2 regions of the Virgibacillus sp. 6R genome follow, and region 1 is predicted to be linked to the other one. Evidence: a T-box and tRNA genes for the amino acid it is inferred to sense, from the RefSeq annotation. Region 1 holds a T-box; the other holds one or more tRNA genes.
The links. The T-box of region 1 lies ahead of trpS (tryptophan--tRNA ligase). A T-box ahead of a tRNA ligase gene usually reads a tRNA of that ligase, here a tRNA-Trp.

Region 1 (4,406 bases):
CCAGTCTCCACCTTAGATAAGCAAATTTTAACTGATATACTACGTGGCGCTGGTGATAAATTGGCAGAAGCAGGTGTTGCGTTAGTAGGCGGACATTCCATTGATGACAAGGAACCCAAATTCGGTCTCGCCGTAACCGGGATCGTACATCCTGACAAAGTACGAACAAACAGCGAGGTACAGCCAAATGATAAACTAATCCTGACAAAACCAATTGGTGTAGGTGTCTTAACGACATCGATTAAGCGAAATTTACTTACAGATGCCGAAACCAAGCATGTCACTGAAGTAATGGCTACTTTAAATAAAACAGCCGCTGATATCATGCAGCATTATCATGTTCATGCATGTACAGACGTCACTGGCTTTGGATTGTTGGGACATGCTACCGAAATGGCAGTTGCTAGTGAGATCAGCCTAAATATTTATGACCATCTAGTTCCTAAATTGCCTAGAGTTAAAGAGCTCGCAGCATTAGGCGCGGTCCCTGGGGGAACAAAGAACAATTTTCAACATGTGCAAGGAAAGGTGACTTTTCCAAATAGCATGGACCAAATAGATCAATGGATTTTATGTGATGCTGTTACCTCTGGCGGTCTGCTAATGGCTGTAGGAGACGACGAGGCAGATCAGTTGCTTGCTAATTTACAAACAGCTGGTATACCCGCTGCAATTATTGGCGAGGCTACAGAAGATACGAAGGCGCATATTTACGTACAGGAGTAATGGAAAGAGGTGGCAAAACATTGTTTCAAGATATGACTATCGAAGAATTACGGTCAATCATGCGAACAGAGAAACTAGCGCTTATTGACGTACGATCTCCTTCCGAGTATAACAACGCCACTATTCCCGGTAGTATTAATATTCCATTTTTTAACGATGTAGAAAGAGCAGAGATTGGTACATTATATAAGCAAGTGAGCCCGGAAACTGCTAAGGAACGAGGATTACAAATTATTTCTGCCAAGCTCCCCGATTTTGTAAAGCGTTTTTCTAAGATAGAAGGTAAAAAGGTGGTGTTTTGTTGGCGTGGCGGTATGCGCAGTAAAACATCGGCTACTGTTTTAGATTTAATGGGGATTCATGTTCATCGCTTGAAAGGCGGCTACCGCTGCTATCGGAATTGGGTTGTGCAAACGATGGAAAACCTAGAGTGGAATGCCAAGGCATTGGTGCTAAATGGCCATACAGGCTCAGGGAAAACAAAAATGCTTAAAAAGTTAGCACAGGAAAATTACCCCGTCATTGATCTGGAAGGAATGGCTAACCACCGTGGTTCCATATTTGGTCAAATTGGCTTACAACCACATAACCAAAAAACATTTGATGCACTGCTTATAGAACAAATTGAATTGTTCAAGCAATCACCTGTTATACTCGTTGAAGGTGAAAGTAAACGAATTGGACGCGTACTGTTACCTGACTTTCTATTAGCAAAGAAAGCACAAGGCATGCAATTTATTATTGAAGTTCCTATTGAACAACGAACGAAGGAAATTATAAATGAATACCAGCCTTGGAAGCACGAAAAAGCATGTCTTGAGGCTTTTAGACGTATAAAGAAGCGGATCCACACACCGATCGCTAAAACCATTGAAGAGGATTTAAAGTTAGGACGTTACGATATTGCTGTTAGGCTATTGCTAGAATATTATTATGACCCTTTATACGACTATACAACGAAACAAATTCCAAATGAGAAAAAAATTATAATTAAAGCAAAGGATATTACCGAGGCGAGGGCCTATCGTTTACTAAAAGAACAGATCGACAGAAGTTATCGCATCGCATAACATCTAGCTTTGACTTTCACGAAAGCTATTTCCAGTTTACAGGAGACAATGTCTTCATTCCATATATATAGTTAAACGACATGTCGAAGCACGATCAAGATATAATCCGTGCTACTTGCAATTTCCAACTAAGATTTATATAATAATAAAAACTCAATATTACTAGCGATGACAAAGATAAAGTACAATTGCCCGCTGATTTTTAGAGAGCTTATGGTTGGTGGAAATAAGCATCAAGGTAAATTGGAATTGGGCTTTCGAGCTAATGAACTTTCAAGTGATTCTACATAAAATGTAGAATAATTAAGGGTGGCACCGCGGTTCAATCGTCCCTATTATAGGGAATGATTGAACTTTTTTGTATGGAAAAAACTAACATAGGAGTGAACAAGATGGCAACGATTTTTTCAGGAATTCAACCTAGTGGTACATTAACATTGGGAAATTACCTTGGGGCACTAAAACACTTTACGGAGCTTCAAGATGACAACACATGTTATTTTTGCATTGTTGACGAACATGCTATTACCGTTCCGCAAGATCGATTAAAACTTCGAAATAACATTCGATCGCTTGCAGCCTTATATTTAGCAGCTGGGATTGATCCAAAAAAATCAATCTTATTTATTCAATCAGAAGTACCTGCCCATACGCAACTTGGATGGATGTTGCAATCGATTAGCTATATGGGGGAATTAGAGCGAATGACGCAATTTAAAGATAAGTCTGCGGATAGAGAAACTGCCATTCCTGCAAACTTATTGACCTATCCTGTCCTGATGGCAGCTGATATTTTATTATATCAAGCAGATATTGTTCCTGTTGGAGAAGATCAAAAGCAACATTTAGAATTAACGAGAAATTTGGCACAACGATTCAACAATAAATATAATGATATCTTTACTGTGCCTGAAGTGAGTATTCCAAAGGTTGGCGCTCGAATTATGTCCTTGCAAAATCCGATAAAGAAAATGAGTAAATCGGACGAAAATGAAAAAGGATTTATATCTATGCTCGATGAACCGAAACGGATTGAAAAGAAAATAAAGAGTGCAGTAACTGATTCAGAAGGAATAGTGAAATACGATAAAGAAAACAAGCCAGGGGTATCTAATCTGTTGTCTATCCATTCCATTTGCTCCGGCGAAACAATCGAAGCACTGGAAGAAAAATATGCAGGAAAAGGTTATGGCGAATTTAAACAAGGGACAGCTAATGCAATAATCGATGTGTTAAAACCAATCCAAGACAAATATTATTCCTTATTGGAATCTGACCAATTGGACACCATTTTAGATGCAGGAGCCGAAAAAGCTTCCATCATTGCTAATCGTACTGTTGTGAAAGCAAAAAAAGCGATGGGCTTAGGAAGAGTAAAAAAGAAAAAATAGCTAGTTCCGGTAGCTAAACAATCCAGCTATTTTTAAGCGTATGAACTTATTCGTTTCGAAAAGTACACGATAGACTTCGTAATTGGCATAAAGTAAGAACTTTAAATCAGTGTGATAGATAAAGGGATTCTTCAATCAGCGGGGTTTTCACTCATCCCCCACGGCTTGTTAGAAGCCCAAGGAAATGACCTAAAGGCCTCAATACGAAACAGGGCATTTAAGTGCTGTTATCTCCCCCTTAGACTTGTTGTTATACTATTTACCCAACTGCCTGAAGTGGGAGTCTTACAGCACTTTAAATACGCGATAAAAATATTCACTGATGGTTAGTACCCCAAACTAAAGGTCTTTGAACAGAATCGGACACTTGACTTGTGGTGGTCCCTTGCTTATCAGTCGGGTTTTACCATGTAAGAGTGGAAGGTCCTCTTAGTGCGCCATTACACGGAGTAGTAATTAAAAAAGCGGGCGAAGCTATATAAACAGTTCACCCGCTTTTTCGTGTACCCCATTACTGTGAGGCATTTTGTTCTTGTCCATTTTCTATTTCCCACATCTTCTCCAAGAAAGGTTGTCCTTTAATGAGCTTGCGGCATAAATCCTCATGTCTATAACTCCATCCTTCTTTTACACCTTCATATAATGCAGTCCAAACTGCATCTTCATCCATAAACCGAATATACGGGTAACGCTTCGGGTCCCATTCAGTTAACCAATAACGTAATTCTTCTAAATGATTCGTTGTTCGCAACTGATCTAACCCTATCATAAGTAATTGTTTCAACTGACGTTCTCTTCTAGTTAACCCGAAAATAAGTTCCGGTGGCATAGATAGCATGTGATATTCTTTCTTATAATTTTTAGCGACATATTTGTACGACTGCACTTTTGCGTTTTTAATCATGTCATAGACAAGTTGTTCCTGTCTAGGAATTAGTCTACTTTTCCGCACCGGAATTCGATATCCAATCGTATCAAATACAAGGGTATTATTCCCATCTGTTATAACACTAGCATATTCGAGAACAGTTCTTTCCTGCCCTTTCCGCATATAAGCACGTTTATAAATCGCGTCTAATAATGGTTTTGGGAGCTCTTGCATATCATTTTCAATATAAAAAAACAATTCCTCTGTTATGTATAACAACGGTACCTGATCTAGTAGTTCAATACCATCCTCTTTACGCCATTCGTGAAAATAACAGACGTTATAGCCATT
Region 2 (4,406 bases), 340 kb from region 1:
TGCGCACGGATGGATGTGTGCGCCCAAGCAGTGAGAAAGTCGGATAGGCAAATCCGTCCGATAATTTCAAGCTGTGACGGGGAGGGAAATAGAGTACCGAAGTTCCGGATTTCACACTGCCAAGAAAAGCCTCTAGTAAGTTCATAGGTGCCCGTACCGCAAACCGACACAGGTAGGCGAGGAGAGAATCCTAAGGTGAGCGGGAGAACTCTCGTTAAGGAACTCGGCAAAATGACCCCGTAACTTCGGGAGAAGGGGTGCTCCTTTAAGGAGGAGCCGCAGTGAATAGGCCCAAGCGACTGTTTAGCAAAAACACAGGTCTCTGCGAAGCCGAAAGGCGAAGTATAGGGGCTGACACCTGCCCGGTGCTGGAAGGTTAAGGGGAAACGTTAGTGCTTCGGCACGAAGCGTAGAACCGAAGCCCCAGTAAACGGCGGCCGTAACTATAACGGTCCTAAGGTAGCGAAATTCCTTGTCGGGTAAGTTCCGACCCGCACGAAAGGTGCAACGACTTGGGCACTGTCTCAACGAGAGACCCGGTGAAATTATACTATGCGTGAAGATGCGCATTACCCGCGACAGGACGGAAAGACCCCGTGGAGCTTTACTGTAGCCTGATATTGAATGTTGGTACAGCTTGTACAGGATAGGTGGGAGCCATCGAAGCGTGAGCGCTAGCTTACGTGGAGGCAACCGTGGGATACCACCCTGGCTGTACGAACCTTCTAACCCAGGGCCGTGATCCGGTCCGGAGACAGTGTCAGGCGGGCAGTTTGACTGGGGCGGTCGCCTCCCAAAAGGTAACGGAGGCGCCCAAAGGTTCCCTCAGAATGGTTGGAAATCATTCGCAGAGTGTAAAGGCAGAAGGGAGCTTGACTGCGAGACCTACAAGTCGAGCAGGGACGAAAGTCGGGCTTAGTGATCCGGTGGTTCCGCATGGAAGGGCCATCGCTCAACGGATAAAAGCTACCCCGGGGATAACAGGCTTATCTCCCCCAAGAGTTCACATCGACGGGGAGGTTTGGCACCTCGATGTCGGCTCATCGCATCCTGGGGCTGTAGTCGGTCCCAAGGGTTGGGCTGTTCGCCCATTAAAGCGGTACGCGAGCTGGGTTCAGAACGTCGTGAGACAGTTCGGTCCCTATCCGTCGTGGGCGCAGGAGGTTTGAGAGGAGCTGTCCTTAGTACGAGAGGACCGGGATGGACACACCGCTGGTGTACCAGTTGTTCCGCCAGGAGCATAGCTGGGTAGCTACGTGTGGCAGGGATAAGTGCTGAAAGCATCTAAGCATGAAGCCCCCCTCAAGATGAGACTTCCCATCACTAAAAGTGAGTAAGATCCCTCAGAGATGATGAGGTTGATAGGTCCGAGGTGGAAGCGTGGTGACACGTGTAGCTGACGGATACTAATCGATCGAGGACTTAACTAACCATTTTGGAAGATGAATCGTTGGATGATCTCTTATTTAGTTTTTGAGGTATAAATCAGGAATCGATTTTTTTCAACAAAAACCTTGATTTTTTCTCGAAAACGCTTATAATAAGATTTGTGCCTATTTTTTAGCACACAACGACAGAAACTTTGTCTGGTAGTAATGGCGGAGAGGTCACACCTGTTCCCATGCCGAACACAGAAGTTAAGCTCTCCAGCGCCGATGGTAGTTGGGGCTTTGCCCCTGCAAGAGTAGGACGCCGCCAGGCATTGTAATTCTAATTGGTATCATTCCACAGTAGCTCAGTGGTAGAGCAATCGGCTGTTAACCGATCGGTCGTAGGTTCGAATCCTACCTGTGGAGCCAATGGAGAGCTGTCCGAGTGGCCGAAGGAGCACGATTGGAAATCGTGTAGGCCGTTACCGCGGCCTCGAGGGTTCGAATCCCTCGCTCTCCGCCACTATCATATAAATTTCATATTGGCCCGTTGGTCAAGCGGTTAAGACACCGCCCTTTCACGGCGGTAACACGGGTTCGAATCCCGTACGGGTCACCATTTCAGGAGGATTAGCTCAGCTGGGAGAGCACTTGCCTTACAAGCAAGGGGTCGCAGGTTCGAGCCCTGCATCCTCCACCAGTACGAATAGTCTAAAACGCTTGAAAATTCATTTTGTATCTTATATACTGTCTTATAGGCGGTTTAGTGGATATAATTATATCGCGGGGTGGAGCAGTCTGGTAGCTCGTTGGGCTCATAACCCAAAGGTCGTAGGTTCAAATCCTGCCCCCGCAACCAATATTATTATAAGATAGATGTTTTGGTCCGGTAGTTCAGTTGGTTAGAATGCCTGCCTGTCACGCAGGAGGTCGCGGGTTCGAGTCCCGTCCGGACCGCCACTTTAAAATGAGTTTGACTTTTATACATAAAACAAATGGCTCGATAGCTCAGTCGGTAGAGCAAGGGACTGAAAATCCCTGTGTCGGCGGTTCGATTCCGTCTCGAGCCACCATTTTTGTTTCAACATAGTGGAGGGGTAGCGAAGTGGCTAAACGCGGCGGACTGTAAATCCGCTCCCTCAGGGTTCGGGAGTTCGAATCTCTCCCCCTCCACCATTTTTTGCATATAGGGGTATAGTTTAATGGTAAAACGAAGGTCTCCAAAACCTTTGATGTGGGTTCGATTCCTACTACCCCTGCCAAATAAATATGGCGGCCGTGGCGAAGTGGTTAACGCACCGGATTGTGGCTCCGGCATACGTGGGTTCGATCCCCACCGGTCGCCCTTTTTGTATATTGGGCCATAGCCAAGCGGTAAGGCATCGGGTTTTGATCCCGTGTACCCTAGGTTCGAATCCTAGTGGCCCAGCCATTAAGCGGAAGTAGTTCAGTGGTAGAACACCACCTTGCCAAGGTGGGGGTCGCGGGTTCGAATCCCGTCTTCCGCTCCAATTTTATATTTAATGGCGGTATAGCCAAGTGGTAAGGCAGAGGTCTGCAAAACCTTTATCACCGGTTCAAATCCGGTTACCGCCTCCATGCCGGTGTGGCGGAATTGGCAGACGCGCGGGACTCAAAATCCCGTTCCCTTTTTGGGAGTGTCGGTTCGACCCCGACCACCGGTATCATTAACGTTGATATGACGACGTTCTAACGGAATTTATTCGTTAGGATGTCGTCTTTTGCGTTGTATTTAACGTAGAACGTGCGAAATTTAGGGCTCTATACTAAATGTGGTGGTACTCCTTATTGTGCCAATGCACAGAAAGATGCAAAAAAATACACTCACTCCCCTCTCTTTTGATAACCTTGAGTTGCAGACACAAAAGGTAAAGGAGAGGGAAAGAGTGCAATATCATCTTATCATAGATTTATTGGGGATAAAAGATAAACAAGTAGAAGTATGGGATATAAAAGAAGAACCCGCGACATGGTTGGTAGAGCTTTATACGAAGGTTAAAAAGCAAACATGTCCATCCTGTAAAGCGAAAACAAAGCGAGTGCACAGCTACCGAAAACAGTTGATTCAAGGGCCAAATCTATCCCATACATCCGTGAAAATTTCTCTGCGAAAAAGAAGATATCTATGTACCCATTGCCACCATACCTTTTATGAACATTTACAAATGGTGGATCGGTATCAAAGGTGCACCAATTCGTTACAAATGAGCGCACGAACTTACTCGGCAATCGGTTCATTTACGGATGCAGCCCGTTTATCTGGTATGACAACGAATCGATTAATCCGTTTGTTTGATCGTCATCCCCTGCAAACAAAGAAGGTTCTACCACGTGCTATAGCTATTGATGAGTTTAAAGGAGATGCAGGAGGAGAGAGGTTTCAAACAGTCATTGCAGATGTGGAGAACAAAGAAATCATCGATATTTTACCGGACAGAAAAGTAGATACCATAAAAGAGTATTTACAATCCCGTGATACGAGTAAAGTCCAAATAGTTGTTATGGATTTGTCAAAATCCTTTAAACAAGCTGTACAAAAAGCATTAGGCAATCCATTGATTATTGCCGATCGATTTCACTATATGAGGCAAGTATATTGGGCACTGGATGAAGTACGCCGAGAAGTTCAGAGGGATTTGGATAAAAAGCCACGTATCCAGATGAAACGTAGTAAAAAACTGTTATGGAAATCGGTATATAAACTGGATGAAGAAGAGTCAGAAAAGGTACAAAAGCTTCTTGATATTGATCCCAGATTACAAAAAGCATATGAACTTAAGAATAAGTTAGATCAATGGTTTAAGGAAAGCGATAAAGATACAGCTAAAGCTGGATTAGAAGCATGTATGCAGACATTAAAAGAATCAGGTATGGATTCATTTCAACGCGTTTATTATACGTTTCAGCGATGGAAAACAGAAATCCTTCCATCATTGATGTATCCCCCTTTTAACAATGGATACATAGAAGGGACAAACAATAAGATAAAGGTGTTAAAACGTAAGTCCTATGGAA

Region 2: it has a tRNA-Trp gene. The T-box ahead of trpS (tryptophan--tRNA ligase) is inferred to sense a tRNA for this amino acid. The anticodon was not compared.

What each region holds. Positions count from the first base shown of each region.
Region 1 covers NZ_CP017762.1:777,291-781,696, forward strand. The annotation lists gene selD (selenide, water dikinase SelD) at 1-726, shown strand, start outside; gene mnmH (tRNA 2-selenouridine(34) synthase MnmH) at 747-1,796, shown strand; T-box leader at 1,956-2,133, shown strand; gene trpS (tryptophan--tRNA ligase) at 2,189-3,187, shown strand; gene BKP57_RS03680 (YjbA family protein) at 3,699-4,406, opposite strand, start outside.
Region 2 covers NZ_CP017762.1:1,119,766-1,124,171, reverse strand. The annotation lists rRNA gene BKP57_RS05135 (23S ribosomal RNA) at 1-1,430, shown strand, start outside; rRNA gene rrf (5S ribosomal RNA) at 1,586-1,701, shown strand; tRNA gene BKP57_RS05125 (tRNA-Asn) at 1,725-1,799, shown strand; tRNA gene BKP57_RS05120 (tRNA-Ser) at 1,802-1,893, shown strand; tRNA gene BKP57_RS05115 (tRNA-Glu) at 1,915-1,989, shown strand; tRNA gene BKP57_RS05110 (tRNA-Val) at 1,995-2,070, shown strand; tRNA gene BKP57_RS05105 (tRNA-Met) at 2,153-2,229, shown strand; tRNA gene BKP57_RS05100 (tRNA-Asp) at 2,254-2,330, shown strand; tRNA gene BKP57_RS05095 (tRNA-Phe) at 2,368-2,443, shown strand; tRNA gene BKP57_RS05090 (tRNA-Tyr) at 2,462-2,546, shown strand; tRNA gene BKP57_RS05085 (tRNA-Trp) at 2,559-2,632, shown strand; tRNA gene BKP57_RS05080 (tRNA-His) at 2,643-2,715, shown strand; tRNA gene BKP57_RS05075 (tRNA-Gln) at 2,728-2,802, shown strand; tRNA gene BKP57_RS05070 (tRNA-Gly) at 2,807-2,881, shown strand; tRNA gene BKP57_RS05065 (tRNA-Cys) at 2,896-2,969, shown strand; tRNA gene BKP57_RS05060 (tRNA-Leu) at 2,971-3,055, shown strand; gene BKP57_RS05055 (ISL3 family transposase) at 3,278-4,406, shown strand, end outside.